Regions from separate parts of the Salinicoccus sp. RF5 genome, predicted to be linked through region 1. Evidence: predicted binding sites of a transcription regulator. Region 1 holds the regulator's gene; each other region holds the start of a gene.
What was found. Region 1 encodes Rex, which represses fermentation and respiration genes when NADH is low (regulators of the CRP and FNR family bind a similar motif). Its sites were predicted from a motif close to TTGTGAAATATTTCACAA; they were not measured.

Region 1 (5,539 bases):
TTTTTGCAATGGAAGCGTGATTCTGCGTCAGGATGATCGTTTTAACCCCGAGCTTCTTGGCCAGTTTCACAACTTCCACTACTTCTTTCGTCTTGCCTGATAAAGTGATGAGGAAGAGCACATCATTCTCTTTCGCATTGGACAACCGCGTCATGCACAGGTACTTATCAGCGGTGAAGAAGGCGTTTATATTGACCCTATGTAGCTTCTGTTCGAGTTCATTTCCAACATTCGCCGAATCCCCCACCCCGAATATGAAGGTGTTGTCCGATTTGGCGAAAAGATGGGCGGCCTCCTTCATCGCCTTCCTGTTGACGATCTTTTCAGTATTATAGAGTGCCTGAATGGTATTTTTGAATACTTTATCAAAAATATCCTTGTGTGTATCCTGTTCAAGATCGATGACCCTGGATATGTTCTCCTTCTCAAGTGTATGGAGTTCCTTCGCAAGCTCCACCTTCAATTCCTTGATGCCTGCAAGTCCGATCCTCTTGGAAAACCTGACGATGGCCGCGTCACTGGTGTCGCTGTTCCTCGCAATATCCTTCACCGGCATGTTGATCACTTTCGTGGGGTTGTCCAGCATGAAATTTGCAATGCGCTGCTCCACTGGGGTCATATATTCAAAACGTTTACGAATCTGGCTCAATACCGAAAACATGTCTTCCCTCTCCTCTCACCCTAGCTTGTGTAGATTAATAATAACAAAATAATCAATCAATTATAAGCAGAATTGAAATTAATCTATGTTTGAATATTGAAATTACGTTTACTCTACCCTTGATCGAGTACCTGTTTCGAAGATAGCTGCTTCAAACTGTATCTGGTCATCTTGACATGACAGCTGCCGATTTCCGTGGAGACCTCCATGCCCGTCGCCCTATCGGAGGGGAAGATGCGTGCTGTCATTACCGCTTCCCCGTCATTGGCGAAGATTTCGATGCTTGAGACATCAACGAATATATGAAGGCTTGTAAGCGGAGCATCAAGTACAACCTTCCTCTCTGTTCCATCCACATTCTCGGGCATTGCACCGCTGAAGGCAGTATCCAGAATAAGCGTCTGAGTATCCGTTTCATAGATCAGGCTCGTCTGCTCCCTCCTGCTCACCCTCAGGTCGATATGGATGCGGGTCGCGTCATTCTCAAGGATATCCATGACGAGTTCGTAGTTGTCCCCATAGAAATCCCTCACTTTTTTTGGACGGTGGTTGAAATACCCTTCAGCCGTCATCTCCGCTTCCCTCAGTTTCCTGAGTGACGCAGCCGGCCTCTGCTTCAACCGCCCCGCCTCAATAGACAGTTCGCGGGGAAGCGTCAGGCAGTGCGACCAGGCATCCCCAGTTGGATAAACCGTCTCCTTCATCCCCATCCAGCCGATCATCAGCCGTTCCCCATCCCCGTTGAGGACCGTCTGCGGTGCATAGAAATCGAATCCATGGTCCAATTCATGGAACGAACCATGGTCGAGCGTCAATGCTTCACAATCCGACTCCCCGATGATATATCCCGACTGATATATGTTCCAATAGCTGTTCCTGTACTTGTCGAGCCCCTGGGGACAGAACATGAATACCTGGTGGCCATCCAATTCAAAATAATCCGGTGCTTCCCACATGAAGCCGAACTGGTCGAGTTCTGTCTTCAATTCCCCCCTGTACTCGAATGCTGAAGGTGTTTCCCCGGCAAAGACGAGGAGGCGCCCGTACTCTTCTGATGAAGTCGCCCCGAGCAGCATGAAACACCTGCCATTCTCGTACCAGACTTTCGGGTCCTTCATCAACCAGCCGTACTCGGGCGGTACGCCTTTGATGATGGGTACGGCCCTGTCCGGATGGAGGATGCCCGCCTGTATCTTTAAGGGGGTATATTGCTGATACACCGTGTTCGAACGCACTTCAGTGTGGTAGAGGTGGATATCTTCTTCCATTACAAAAGCGGAGCCTGAATAGGCTCCGTCCGACAACATCTTTACTATTCCCCTGTTCTCAAAATAAACAAGGTCACCCGAAGTCACATGATATAGGCATCTCGTTCTTTTGTCGGCAAAGGGGGACCATTGATAGAAGATATGGTACATACCCTCGTGGTGGACGAATCCGGCAATCGAATTCATGCTGCCGGCAATGGGCTGTACATGGTATTTCTGCCTCCACTGGTCATCCTGTGCCTGTTCAAGCCGTTCATTCAATGAGTCATTGTCCGCTTCTCCCAACGTTTTAAACGCTTCAGTGTTCGAATCGAATTTCACCCTGAATACCTCCCTAGTCGGAATCCAAAGATTCTTCTATTGCCTTCTGTTCTGCCTTCAAATGCCTCCGATAGCCGATTTTTGAGATGTATATGCTGATTTCGTATAGTACGATCATTGGTATCGTCAGCATGATATGCGTCATCAGATCTGGCGGGGCAATGAGCGCCGCAATCACCAGAAGGATGAAATAGGCATACTTTCTGTTCTTCTTGAGGAACATCGGCGTCAACAGGCCAAGCTGTGTCAGGAAAAGCACCAGGATCGGCATCTGGAAGATGACGCCGAATGGCAGGACCGTCCTGAAGAGGAACCCGAAATACTGGTTGATGCCGATGGTCGTCTCGATCCCCATGTCTTCCGAAAGATCGAAAGTGAACTGGATGATATAGGGTACGAGAACGAAGTAGCCGAAAGCCATGCCGATCAGCATGAGGATCATGACGATCGGGATGTAGCTCAGCGTCAACTTCCGTTCATTGCCATACAACCCCGGTGCCACAAATGCCCAAAGCTGATACATGATGACCGGCAACACCACTACAAGACCGATTATGACGATCACGAGCAGATAGATCTTCAACGGGTCCGTGACCTGGAATGCGTGCATTTGGATCGACTCTGCCCATGGGGCATTCTGCATCTGGTATATCAGTGGCTTGGAGAGGAAAAACCCTATAATCAACGCGCCGACAAAGAAATACATGACAATGAGCAGACGCTTCCTCAACTCTTCCAGGTGCTCGGTAAATTCTTTTTTTTCCGAGTCTGTCATCTTACTTTTCACCTCTTTAAACTCTTTAAAAAAAGGTGGCTTTCGCCACCTCCAAATCTTTATACTTTTGTTTCTTCAGCTTTTTCAACTTCAACCGCTTCAATTTTCTTCGGCTGCTTTTTTCTCTCGAGTTCTTCTTCGTCATCATCATCCGTAGCAAGGCCCTTGGTTGCGTCTTTAAATTCCTTTAAAGTGGAGCCCATTGCGCGTCCGAACTGAGGAAGCTTCTTGGGTCCGAATATGATCAATGCTACCACAGCGATTACAATCATACTTGTCGGCCCTACTGCCATAAGTGTCCCCGGCATAAACATTTCAAGCATATTACCCCTCCTAGATATGTTTCATATAAAAGAATAGCGCCTGCAATTCAACACTCAAATCTATATTGTGTACATAGATTCCATCATTTACGTCCAATCTGATAGGCGTGAAGTTGAGTATACCCTTGATGCCCGCATCTACAAGCCGTTCAGCCATCGCCTGGCTGACCTCTGCCGGCAGGGTGAGTATCGCAACGTCTATGTTATGTCTACTGACCATATCTTCAAGTTCATCTGGATGATATACTAATGTATCGTTGATGGATGTTCCAACAATTTCATCATTGCTGTCAAAGGCGGCAACTACGTTCATTCTATCATTTATATTACTGAATTTGTAGTTTAATAACGCGCTGCCCAGATTGCCGGCACCAATGATCGCAACATTCTTCACTTCATTCCCCTGGATGTGTTCCATGAAGAAGTTCAGAAGGCTTTTGACATTGTAGCCGTACCCTTTTCTACCAAGCTCCCCAAAATAGGAGAAGTCTCGCCTTATAGTGGCAGAGTCAATATCCAATGCCTCACTGATCTCTCTGGATGAGACTCTGTCCACACCGGATTTTTCAGCGTTCTTAAAAAATCTATAGTATAAAGGGAGACGTTTCATAGTTGCATTTGGGATTTTCTTTTTACTGTTCAAATGTCCCACACCTCGTTTATTACACTCTGTTGATATATTATAGCATATCTCGATTTTCATAGTGTAGTCAACGTCGTTTAATTTCATCGTTTTTTTTATTTATTTATTGTAGACTTGAAGAAAGTGAGGTAATGAATATGATAGTGATGCAGTTGGGAAATGTAAAGAAATCATTCGGTACAGACATGATTTTTGAAAATATAAATCTTGAAATAAAAAAGGGCGAAACCGTCGGCATCGTGGGGAAGAACGGTGCCGGAAAGACCACGCTCATGAAAATGATGGCAGGCGAACTTGGGCTTGATGAGGGGCAGATCACCACTCCGAAAGGCATCTCCATCGGCTACCTGACCCAGCAGATGACACTGGAATCCTCCCAGACTGTGCAGGATGAAATGATGCGGCCGTTCTCGCACCTGCTCCACATCCAGGAGGAGATGCAGAAAGTAACGACTTGGCTGGCAGAACATGACTACGACGATCCTGCCTACAGCGAGCAGGTGGAACGTTATGATACCCTGCAGAATTCATTCGAGTCCCAGGGAGGGTACACGATCGATGCACAGATCAAGACGGTCATCACCGGACTCAATTTCACCAAGGACGACCTCGACCGCAACGTCGATGCATTCTCGGGCGGCCAGAAGACACGCCTCGCCCTGGGCCAGATGCTGCTGTCAAAGCCGGACCTGCTCCTTCTCGATGAACCGACCAACCACCTGGACATGGACACCGTGGCTTGGCTTGAACAGTACCTGAACAGTTTTACAGGTGCAATCGCAATCATCAGCCATGACCGCTACTTCCTCGACCGCACGGTCGATAAGATCTTTGAAGTGGAGATGAACCGTGGGACACTCTATCACTCGAACTATACAAAGTACGTGAAGGAAAAGGAAAAGAACTACAGCCTTCGCATGAAAGCCTACGAACATCAGCAGAAGGAGATCAAACAGCTCGAAACCTTCGTCGAAAAGAACATCGCACGGGCTTCGACGAGCAATATGGCAAAAAGCCGCCGCAAGAAGCTTGAGCAGATGGACCGGATGGATACGCCGCAGATCGACAGAAAAAGTGCACGTTTCTCCTTCGATATAAAAAGGGAGAGTGGAAACGATGTCCTCCGTATCAAGAGCCTCGACATCGGATATGAAGAGACGCTGAACAGCGGCATCACCCTGAACGTCGATAAGGGGGACCGTCTGGCGATCATCGGTCCGAATGGTATCGGAAAATCCACGCTCGTCAAAACCATTGCGAAGAAACTGCCCCGTCATGCGGGAGAAATCATCTACGGCACGAATGTCTCCATCGGCTACTATGACCAGAAGCAGGCCGAATTCACCTCCAACAGGAATGTCCTCGAAGAACTGTGGCATGAATATCCGAACATGAATGAAAGTGATGTCCGCAAAGTGCTGGGGCGTTTCCTGTTTACGCAGGATGAAGTGATGAAGAGTGTCAACGATCTGAGCGGTGGGGAAAAAGCCCGCATCCAGCTGGCTAAACTGATGCTTGAGAAGAATAACCTGCTCATTCTTGACGAGC
Region 2 (5,539 bases), on a different contig from region 1:
GTAGATGAACCATCCGAAACGATGGACGGCATCGCTGTGGAGCTCGCTGCGAACATCGGTACGCCGGACGACCTGGACGGCGTGAAATCGAACGGCGCCGAAGGCATCGGCCTCTACCGTACCGAGTTCCTCTATATGGGCCGGAATGAGCTGCCGACTGAAGAGGAACAGTACGAAGCCTACAAGAAGGTGCTCGAGGACATGGATGACAAGCCGGTCGTCGTACGTACACTGGATGTCGGCGGAGACAAGGAACTGCCTTACCTGGATCTGCCGAAGGAAATGAATCCTTTCCTCGGCCACCGCGCCGTGCGCATGACGCTAGATAATCCGGATCTGTTCAGGACACAGCTGCGTGCACTGCTCCGTGCGAGCCAGCATGGCAACCTGAAGATCATGTTCCCGATGATTGCTACCATAGATGAATTCAACCGTGCGAAGGCACTGCTGATCGAAGAGAAGGACAAGCTCGTCGATGAAGGTGAGAAGATCAAAGAGGATATCGAAGTCGGTATCATGGTCGAAATCCCTTCAGCGGCAATCCTCGCAGACCAGTTTGCGAAAGTGGTGGACTTCTTCTCCATCGGAACGAATGACCTGATCCAGTACACTATGGCTGCAGACCGGATGAACGAGTCCGTAAGCTATCTGTACCAGCCGCACCATCCTGCACTTCTCAGACTCATCAAGATGGTCATTGATGCAGCTCACAAGGAAGGCAAATGGGCCGGCATGTGCGGAGAGATGGCCGGCGATGAACAGGCTGTGCCACTGCTTCTTGGGCTCGGACTCGATGAGTTCTCCATGAGCGCATCTTCAGTACTCAAGGCGCGTAAGCAGATTTCCCAACTCAAGAAGACGGATATGGAACGTCTGGCCGCATCCGCAATCGAATGCAAGGATTCGGAAGAAGTGCTTGCACTGGTTGAGGAATATACAGGCAAGATATAGAAACATCACACGCACGGATGCATCCGTGCGTGTTTTTTGCCGTCATGATTGCAGAAAAGGGCTGAGGAGGATCAGATGATGAAGGAAACTGTGCGCCGTCCGATGGAACTCTATCTTACGCTGCCGATTCTTGCTTTCGCACTCTATGATTTTGCCAACACCATATTCAGCGCCAACATCGTCACCCTGTTCTTCCCCCAGTATATTACCGAGATGGTGGGGACCAACCCGCGGCTCGAACAGATAGCATCCACCATCATCGCCTATGCGAATGCCGTTGCGGCGATACTGCTGATTGCATTTGCCCCCCTGTACGGGGTGACGATGGACCGGACGGGCAGGCGCAGGCGGTATGTCATCATATTTACGCTGCTGTGCGTCACCGCTTCTGTAGGCATGGGGATATTCGGCGGCATGGACACAGGAAGGTGGTTCGGACTGCCGAACGGGCTTGTGCTGACCATATTGTTCTTCGTCGCCGCAAAGTTCGCCTTCAACTCGGGCAACGTCTTCTATGACGCCATGCTCTCAGGACTGGGGAACAAAAAGGAAATCCCCCTCATTTCGGGCTATGGGGTAGCGCTCGGGTATATGGGTACCCTGTTCGGCATCTTCTCGGTCCTCCTGATCATCGGAGATCGGGCGGTGCACCATACATTCTGGCTGTCCGGCCTGCTCTTCCTCGTATTCGCGCTGCCGCTTTTCTTCATCAACAGGGATCCGCCTTCGGAACAGAAGCCGAAGCAGGCCTTTTTGAAGGGATACCGTGACATCTACAGGACATTCGTCGAAGCGCGGGCGTATCCATCCATATTCTATTTCATGATCGCCTATTTCTTCGTCAACGACGCACTGGCCACGGCCATTGCGATGATGCAGCCCTATGCCACGACGGTAGTGGGATTCGCTCCCGGCACATTCCTCATCATCTTCATGGTGGCGACACTGTTCAGCATCATCGGGGCAATCGTATTCAGCTTCATCAATAGGGGGTTCGGTTCGAAGCGCACTTTCGTAATCATCGCCGTGTTGCTGGCGGTTGCGGTGGCGATAGCAGCCATACCGCTGCCGATGTGGACTTTCTGGATCGCAGCTTCGCTCTTCGGTGTGGCAATGGGATCGACCTGGGTGGTGAGCCGGACGATGATCATAGAGCTTTCCCCTGAAGGAAAAGAAGGGCAGTTCTTCGGCCTGTTCGCCTTCAGCGCAAAAATGAGTGCTGTCATAGGCCCCTTCATATATGGCTCTATCACACTGATGCTGGCGGATTATGGGGTGCTGGCATCCCGCATGGCGATCACGAGCCTCATCGTCATGATCGTGATTGGAATACTGTTCCATCTTAAGGTCAAGGAGGATCGATCGCCGGTTTAAATAATTGTAATTCAGGGCATGATACGATAGAATAATAAATTGAGAATGATAATTATTTCACAAAATTGTCATGAATTCATCATGATCTTGAATGCCATAGAGGGGCAATCCGTCGTATATTCAGGATACATTAATTGAGAGGTGATCGAATGGATGAGGTAATCATTGGTCGTGTACTGACTGCATCCACTCTGGGATTCCATATAATTTTTGCGACGATCGGTGTCGGGATACCGATTGTCTTCATGGTTCTGGAATTTCTGGGACTGCGTAATAAGGATGCCATGTACTTGACCATGGCAAGAAGGATAGCGAAAGGTTATACCGTGACTGTCGCTGTCGGCGTCGTGACTGGGACCATCATCGGGCTCCAACTGTCCCTGATATGGCCGGATTTCATGCGGCTCGGCGGACAGATCATCGCACTGCCGCTGTTCATGGAAACATTCGCCTTCTTCTTCGAGGCGATATTCCTCGGCATATTCCTTTATACATGGGACCGTTTCAAAAACCCATGGCATCACTGGCTGCTCAACATACCGATCGTCATCGGCTCGACTTTGTCCGCCGTGTTCATCACGACAGTCAACTCGTTCATGAATACGCCGGCAGGGTTCGATCTTGTAGATGGCGCGCTGGTCAATGTGGACCCGCTTGCAGCAATGTTCAACCCTTCCAGCTGGGTGAGGATATTCCACGTTGTAGTGACGGCATACATGACGGCGGTATTCATCATCGCTTCAATCGGTGCCTTCAAGCTGCTGCGTTCCAAGTTCAAGGAGGACAGGGAATATCATAAGAAGGGCCTTAAGGTCATGATGGTGCTCGGACTGGTCATGGCATCCCTGACAGTGCTCGCCGGGGACCTTTCGGCAAAATTCCTGCATGAGCATCAGCCTGAGAAGCTGGCGGCGATGGAATGGCACTTTGAGACCGAAGATAATGCGGATCTGGTCCTTTTCGGGGTGCTCGATGAGGAGACCCAGGAAGTCAGCTACGCAATCAAGATACCGAGTGTGCTCAGTTTTCTCGCCGGAAACTCCTTCGATACTGAGGTGACCGGCCTGAACGACATACCGGAGGATGAACATCCGCCGCTGATCATCCACTACTTCTTCGACATGATGGTGTTCTTCGGAATGTACGGGCTGACCGTGGCCCTCATTTACTTCCTGGCGAAGTTCTCGAAATTCGATGAACATCATCCGGCGCTCCTGTACGCCTATGTACTGACCGGACCGTTGTCGATGGCGGCAATAGAATCCGGATGGTTCCTGGCAGAGATGGGACGACAGCCATGGATTCTGCGCGGCTATATGCGGGTGTCTGAGGCTGTGACGAACGCCGACGGCCTTGGTCTGACACTCATCGCATTCGTACTGCTCTATGCAGTGCTCGGCGTCACATGCATCTATGTACTGCTCAAGATGTTCCAGGGCAAGAGTGCCGATACGGAACGGCTTGAAATGTACGGTGAGGACTACAAAGGAGGTCGGCTGCCATGAATTATGAAATCATCGGAGTGACTGTACTATGGACATTCCTTTATGGATATATCATCGTGGCATCGATCGACTTCGGTGCCGGCTTCTTCAACTTCTACTCGAAGCTTACAGGGGATGACAACGTCATCAGCCCGATCATCCAGCGCTACCTGAGTCCCGTGTGGGAAGTGACGAATGTCTTCTTCGTCTTCTTCTTCGTCGGCATCGTCGGTTTCTATCCGGATACGGCCTACTACTATGGGACGACACTGCTGATTCCCGGAAGCATCGCACTGATATTGCTTGCGATACGGGGCAGCTACTATGCCTTCAACTCCTACAACAAGGAGCCGAAACTGTCCTGGACATTCCTCTACGGAGGCACTGGCCTGCTGATACCAGCCTCGCTTTCCATGGCCCTTGTCATATCGGAGGGGGGCTATATCGTGGAGGAGGGGGACGGCATCCAGCTGCAGCTCGAGGAACTGCTGTTCAGCACCTATGGGTGGTCGGTCGTATTCCTGGCCATCATCACAGTCCTCTATGTCTCCAGCGGCTTCCTGACATTCTATGCAGCGCGGGCTCAGGATTCTCAGGCACTGCATCTTGTGCGCAGATGGTTCCTCATATGGACGTTGCCGATGCTGTTCATTTCACAGTTCGTCTTCCTGGGACTCCGGGAACACAACTATGAACACTTCCTGCGTGCCCAGGATTACTGGTACCTGTTCGGACTGAGTCTTGCCTCCATGGGCGTTGCAGTATTCCTGATCTGGAGGAAGCGCGCATTCGGACTTGCATTCATCATGATCATGCTGCAGTTTGCCTTTGCCTTCTACGGATATGGCATCAGCAAGCTGCCCTACATCCTTTATCCGTATGTGGACATCAATACGGCCGTCGTCAATGAAAGCATGGCTTTCAGTTTGACAGTCGTCTTCATTTTAGGTTTACTATTATTGGTGCCAAGTCTTGTCCTTCTCATGAGACTGTTCCTGTTCGACAAGGAGTATGTACAGGGAAAGGACAACAGCAAGTACTAACATTGAGGATGGACAGGTGATAAGATGAATAAAGATTATGCAGTCATCGGGCTCGGCCGGTTCGGGGGGAGCATCGTCCGTGAACTCAGAGTGCTTGAAATGGATGTTCTGGCGGTCGACGCTGATGAGAACCGCGTCAATGAGTTCATAGACATCGCAACCCAGGCGGTCATCGGCGATACGACTGACGAAACGGTGCTGAAGGACCTCGGCCTCGGCAACTTCGACAATGTCATCGTGGCGATCGGCGACAACATCCAGTCGAGCATACTGACGACACTGCTGCTCAAGGACCTTGGTGTCAAGAAGGTAAGCGTAAAGGCTCAGAATGACTACCATGCACGTGTGCTTGAGAAGATCGGCGCCGATGTCGTCATCCATCCGGAGCGGGATATGGGACGGAGGGTCGCCCATAAGCTCGCCTCGAGTTCGGTGCTTGATTATCTGGAACTGTCCGATGAACATTCGATCGTCGAGATCATGGCCGAGGAGAAGCTCTCGGACCAGTCGCTGCTCGACCTCGATATACGGGCAGAGTACGGTGTCAGCGTCATTGCGATCAAACGGGGTGAGGACATCATCGTCAGCCCCGATCCGACGGTCAACATCCAGAAGGAGGATATACTCATCATGATCGGCAACGATGATGATCTGACACGCTTTGAAAAGTCATTGACCCGATAAAAA
Region 3 (5,539 bases), on a different contig from region 1:
GGCATCATCTCGGAATCCGCACTCGATGCCTTCATCGATGCCGGTGCAGACGTCATCCTGATGCCGTCACCTGGAACCGTGCCGGGCATCACCACTGAAGATGCACAGAAGTATGTTTCATACGTCCATTCGAAAGGCGCCCTCACCATGCTCACCATCGGAACCAGTCAGGAAGGTGCGGATGAATCGACCATCCGTCAGATTGCCCTCGCCGCCAAGATGGCCGGTGCAGACATCCATCATATCGGTGATGCAGGATTCTACGGCATCGCGGTACCTGAGAACATCATGGCTTATTCCATCACCATCCGGGGGCGCCGCCATACTTATGTACGCATGGCCCGCTCCATCCACCGCTAGAATCTCTGGGAGTTGAATGTTTATACTTCTTCTTCCCGGGTACTTGTATACTAAAAGTAATATATATTTTACATTTAGAAATTTATTTATTACATTTGAATTGAAAGAGGTGATTTCTTGGCGAAGAATCTGAAGATGAAGAGCGCACGTGCCAGCCGGGATCTCACCCAGAAAGCACTGGCCGAACAGGTGGAGGTCAGCCGCCAGACAATCAACTTGATCGAAAAGGGGGAGTACAATCCTTCATTGGCATTATGCATTAAAATCTGCAAGGCACTTGGATGCACATTGGATGACCTCTTCTGGGATGAATATTAATAAGTTAAAGGATGGAGATTTTCATGGAATATCTGCTCAATCGGTTCATAGGGGATGAACGTGCAAGAAAATCAGCCGGCAAGGCCGCCATCACCACCCTGCTGCTCATGTGGGCTTATATGATTACCCGCATGCTGCTTGTGGCGATGGGGATATGGGAAACCGACATGGTGATGAACGATCTATACTTTGTCATGCTGTCATTCATCATATTTACCACCATATCCGTACGTGATGAATCCGATGCGTTGATATATTCTCCAATAGTGAAAAAGGAACTTCCCTATAAGAAAGGCCGTTTCTTTGGCCGTTTTGGCATCTACTTTATGGAATCCACCATCGGTGCCATCTTTATGACACTTGTTGAACTGCTCGTAAAGAGCCTGGTTGCACGTAGTTTCAGCTTTGATCTTTTGATGTTCATCAGCAGCATCATTGCCTTCACCATTATCCTAATATTTGTTAACATCGTGTTAGGAGAAATAAGAGTAAGACGCTACCGCAAAATGGAAGAGGAATAAGGAGGCAACGTCTATCAACAAGGTTCGACCGCTACAGATTATGGGCTATGGTCTTATCGGATTTGCGTTCGTCATGGACCAGTTTCCGCAACTCCCCTTTGCCACATGGCAGACGCAGCTGATCAATGCGTTATGTATTATTGCGCTGCTCTATATGGTCACAAAGCTCAATGATGGAGACTCGGAGGAAGAGAAGACAGATTCATGGATGGAGGAACTGAACTATTATTTGTGCATATTCGGCTTTATCACATTCCTGAATCTGATCGGCGGTGAGTCTTCGATCGGTCTGGACTTCGCCAGTGAAGGGTTCTGGTTTGCAGCCATTGGAGCATTCATAAAAATCTACGGGACATATGAGGCGGGCCAACGCGCTCGTAGGCAGCTGGACTAGCATCGCATACTATCCAACAAAGGGGATGAGAACATCACGATTCAAAAGATACTTTCAGCATTTGTAGTCATCATTTTTTCAGTCACCATCATTCTCGACCAGTTTCCCCTCCTGCCCTACTCGAACATGCGAACAATTGTCATCCTAGTTGCCGTAATGATCATTTTGGCAATCGCGGGCAGCATATTCGGCCACATGGACCGGAAGAAGACAGGGAGGGAACAGGAGGAATCGTGGCATAATGTACTGATTTTCGAATTGTACTTCATATCACTCATACTTATACTGACCCAGCTCGGCGGGGATTCCCGATTCGGTCTCAATCCGGATTCCGGCCCTTTCTGGATACTTTTGTTCTCAGCCACACTCAGCGTTTTATTTTCCTATCTTCGTCAAAGGAAGACCACAGAACAGTAGAAATCACAACCGGATCCGGTTGTGATTTCTTTTTTCTAGCGTATGAACAGGTGTTTAATGAACGTGCCCACCATCCAGAGCCCAAATTCGATGAAGCCCTCAGGGTGCCTCTGGATTTCAAGCCTTGAAGGCACATAATCATTGTGCGCATGCGTCCCAACGTAGCCATCCGGTCCATTATAGTTCCGGTGCATCCTCATACCCCCTTTGATTCATTATACCCTTTCCTCCGCCATCCAAAAAACAGATTTCAGAAGATTATGTTAAAATATAGAAGAAAACCACCATCCATGAAAGGACATCCCATGAACAAAAAATTATTCGGGGACAAGAAAGTCCTCCTCGGCTTTGCGCTATCCTTCCTTCTCAGCATCATCGCCATCATACTTGCTGCAAATGACATCGGCTACTGGGTCGTCTGCGTCATCCTGGCATTCATCCTGCTGTTCGCAAGCACCACCAGATTCCAAAAAAGCCAATGAACACAAAAATCTCGGGAGCGGTCTCCCGAGATTTTTTATACCCCTTAGATTGCTCTTCTGACCCGTTCGAACAGTTCGTGATTTTCCAGATGGACATGATCGAATGTGTCCTTTTCAAGTTTCTCGAGCCGTGCGTATACCAGCCTGTACGTGCCGCATGCATTCGCGTGCGGCGTAAAGTCGTCTGTAATGTCACGGATCTCCTTCAGAATATCTCCCACAGCTTCATGCTCCCCTTCGAGTTCGCTCACATGCGGCCGCACTTTTTCGGCCAGTTCAGGTGTCGGGTGCTCCATGAATTCGATGATCATCGGGAATACATTCTGATCCTCGTCCTCCGTATGCTCGACCATTTCATGCTTCAGTGTGCGATACAGCTCCTGGATTCTCACCAGATGCGGTTCGTTCGATCCATGCTTGCGGGCGAGCTTCGTCACGTATGGTGTCAGGGCGGCGAACTCGTCCATCAGCTCCTGATGGTACCTGTTCTGGATGAACTTCACGATCCCCTTCTCATCCAAATACTTCGGCTGGATGCCGGCCTCTTCATGCTGCTCGATACTGTTGATCTCTTCAATCATGCCTTCGAGGTCGAGCCCACGCTCTTCCACTGCCTGGGATATCGGCATCTTGCCGCCACAACAGTAGTCGATTCTATTTTTCCTGAATATATCTGCACTCTTCGGGATGTCTTTGACGATTTCACTGACCCACATTTCACGGTTTACTGTAGTCATATTAACCCTCCTGTTTTAAACATACATTTTAAATACATGTTTAATATAACACACTGCACACCTATATGAACCATTTCTCAATGTGAAGTATTGAACATTTAGTGACAGCGCTTTATCCGGGAATGAAAGACCTGCCCACTCCCCGTCTCCGTGTTTAGACAGACGGAGTCGGGGTACATTTTTATAAAAAAGACAAAGGAGCATTCTAATGAATATAGATGACTACAGATTGACTGGAGACAAGAAGATAGATCTCACTGAAATACCCACTACAGAAGGAAAGACGGATGAAAATGAAAAGATAAGGGACGAAGTCATTCCGCCGCTCGTCGACCGGCTGCAGCTTCTCCATCAGAAGCTGAATGCCGAGGAGAAACACGGTATACTCGTCGTCCTGCAGGCACTCGATGCCGCCGGGAAGGATGAATCGATCAGCTACATCTTCTCCAACCTGAATCCGCAGGGGCTCAAGGTCACCACCTTCGGCAAGCCGACCGAAGTGGAACAGAAGCATGACTACCTATGGCGCATGATGCCCGCACTCCCCGCCCGCGGCGAAGTCGGCATTTTGAACCGTTCCCATTATGAGGAGGTCATCGCTCCACGCGTGCACGACAATGTGCTGCTCGATGGAGACTACCCGGCAGGTGTCGATGAGGAGTCCATCTGGCCCATGCGGTACGAACAGATCAAAAACTATGAGAAATACCTTCATGACAACAACATCCACATCGTGAAGTTCTTCTTCAACATGTCGAAGGACGAACAGAAAAGACGACTGCTCGAACGCATGAAGGACCCTGATAAACAACACGAATTCTCCTTCTCTGATGTCGAGGAAAGGCAATACTGGGATAAGTATCAGGAAGTCTTCCAGGATATGCTGAATGAAACATCCACCGAATATTCCCCTTGGTATGTCCTGCCGGCCGATGACGAATGGCATACACGCCGGCTCGTCAATGAAGCAATGATCGACCTGATGGAGAAGCTCGATCCGAAGTTCCCGGAAATGACCGGTGAGGAGAAAGAGAAACTCGAGGAGTATATAGAGAAGCTTGAAAGTGAATAGAATTATAAGCAAAATCCCCTGGAGAAAGTTTCTCCAGGGGATTTTTGGTTCTACTAGGGCCCATCCGACAATATCCATTTGATGGTTGTCTTATATTCTGTGTCCGCCGCAGCACGGATCGGGTTCAGTTTGAGTAGGATACCTTCATCCGGCACCCATTCTATTGTTTCACTTGTCATGCCACGCGCTACAGGGACAGGTGTCCCTTCAATCAGTTCAGGTTCGCTCCCCGCACTGAAATAGTACAAGGCATTCTCTAACGTATCCTGATTTTCATTGGTCAGTGGTGTTGTTGCCTCGACACTCAGTTTCCAACCTCTATCTTCCCTTGTCTCCACTATTTCAATACCGGGATTGTCATTTTGTCTATAGATTTTCATCTCTTCATCTTTAATTTCAGTTGTGTTAAAAGGGATACTTGTAGATACATGACCAAACTCCAGCCGGTTGCCAATTACAGTCTTTTCAACCGTTTCAGAAGCGGCATTATCGAGTTTTGCGTCGAACCTCAAAACTGTACCCGCTTCGAATCTCTCATCCAAATTGAAGGTGAACTTGCCGTCGATGTCAGCCTTTGTTTTTGTAAGTGTAATTCCCACAACATCGGCTATCGTTACCTCAGCATGAGGTACGGTAGTGCCGGAAATTTTGGTGTTCGTATCCAAAATTTCCTCTATTTTCAATGATTGGATTACTTCCCTTTCAAAAACCATACGTCTCATGTCTGGAGGGAAATCTTCTTCAAATTTTCGAGTATCTATACTAGGTCTCATCTGTCCTACCACTGTACTTTCCCAAAGGGGGATAACTAATAATAGCCATGTCGTACTAAAAGTAAATCCACCTTTTTCAATTGGCGGAGATATCTTGGATGGTTTATCTTCCATATTCTTAAGATGCCACCCACTCAGCTTAGTGTTTTCCATGCTAAAAGTGACATCATTCCACTTTTTAAATAACCTTGTATTTGCCCTATCGTTAATGATATCAATATTTCTTGGACTATTGATATTAAAATCCATTTTGGTGTTCAAGTCAAATACTACTGAACCTGAACCTATAAGGTTGACTTCACTTCCCTGATCAACATTAAATTTTATATCATTGTTTCTAGATAAATCAGTCTTTATAACAGCGCCTTCGGATTCAACTTCCAAAATGGAGAACTTTTCGACTTTGAAACCGTACTCCCCCGAAGAAGTCTTATCTCTATTGAACAAAAAAGCAGGCTTGCCGCC

Region 2: the regulator Rex is predicted to act here: its motif matches at 2,371-2,388, upstream of LLU09_RS04160 (cytochrome ubiquinol oxidase subunit I).
Region 3: the regulator Rex is predicted to act here: its motif matches at 3,310-3,327, upstream of ric (iron-sulfur cluster repair di-iron protein).

What each region holds. Positions count from the first base shown of each region.
Region 1 covers NZ_JAJGRC010000003.1:3,577-9,115, reverse strand. The annotation lists gene LLU09_RS09265 (MurR/RpiR family transcriptional regulator) at 1-661, opposite strand, end outside; gene LLU09_RS09260 (glycoside hydrolase family 32 protein) at 775-2,250, opposite strand; gene tatC (twin-arginine translocase subunit TatC) at 2,264-3,025, opposite strand; gene LLU09_RS09250 (twin-arginine translocase TatA/TatE family subunit) at 3,085-3,318, opposite strand; gene LLU09_RS09245 (redox-sensing transcriptional repressor Rex) at 3,359-3,991, opposite strand; gene LLU09_RS09240 (ABC-F family ATP-binding cassette domain-containing protein) at 4,129-5,539, shown strand, end outside.
Region 2 covers NZ_JAJGRC010000001.1:784,385-789,923, reverse strand. The annotation lists gene ptsP (phosphoenolpyruvate--protein phosphotransferase) at 1-951, shown strand, start outside; gene LLU09_RS04165 (MFS transporter) at 1,030-2,325, shown strand; gene LLU09_RS04160 (cytochrome ubiquinol oxidase subunit I) at 2,475-3,830, shown strand; gene LLU09_RS04155 (cytochrome d ubiquinol oxidase subunit II) at 3,827-4,852, shown strand; gene LLU09_RS04150 (potassium channel family protein) at 4,877-5,536, shown strand.
Region 3 covers NZ_JAJGRC010000001.1:852,009-857,547, forward strand. The annotation lists gene LLU09_RS04490 (DUF7916 family protein) at 1-360, shown strand, start outside; gene LLU09_RS04495 (helix-turn-helix transcriptional regulator) at 496-678, shown strand; gene LLU09_RS04500 (hypothetical protein) at 702-1,199, shown strand; gene LLU09_RS04505 (hypothetical protein) at 1,240-1,593, shown strand; gene LLU09_RS04510 (hypothetical protein) at 1,720-2,010, shown strand; gene LLU09_RS04515 (hypothetical protein) at 2,046-2,204, opposite strand; gene LLU09_RS04520 (hypothetical protein) at 2,316-2,492, shown strand; gene ric (iron-sulfur cluster repair di-iron protein) at 2,537-3,229, opposite strand; gene LLU09_RS04530 (PPK2 family polyphosphate kinase) at 3,438-4,301, shown strand; gene LLU09_RS12660 (pectate lyase-like adhesive domain-containing protein) at 4,355-5,539, opposite strand, start outside.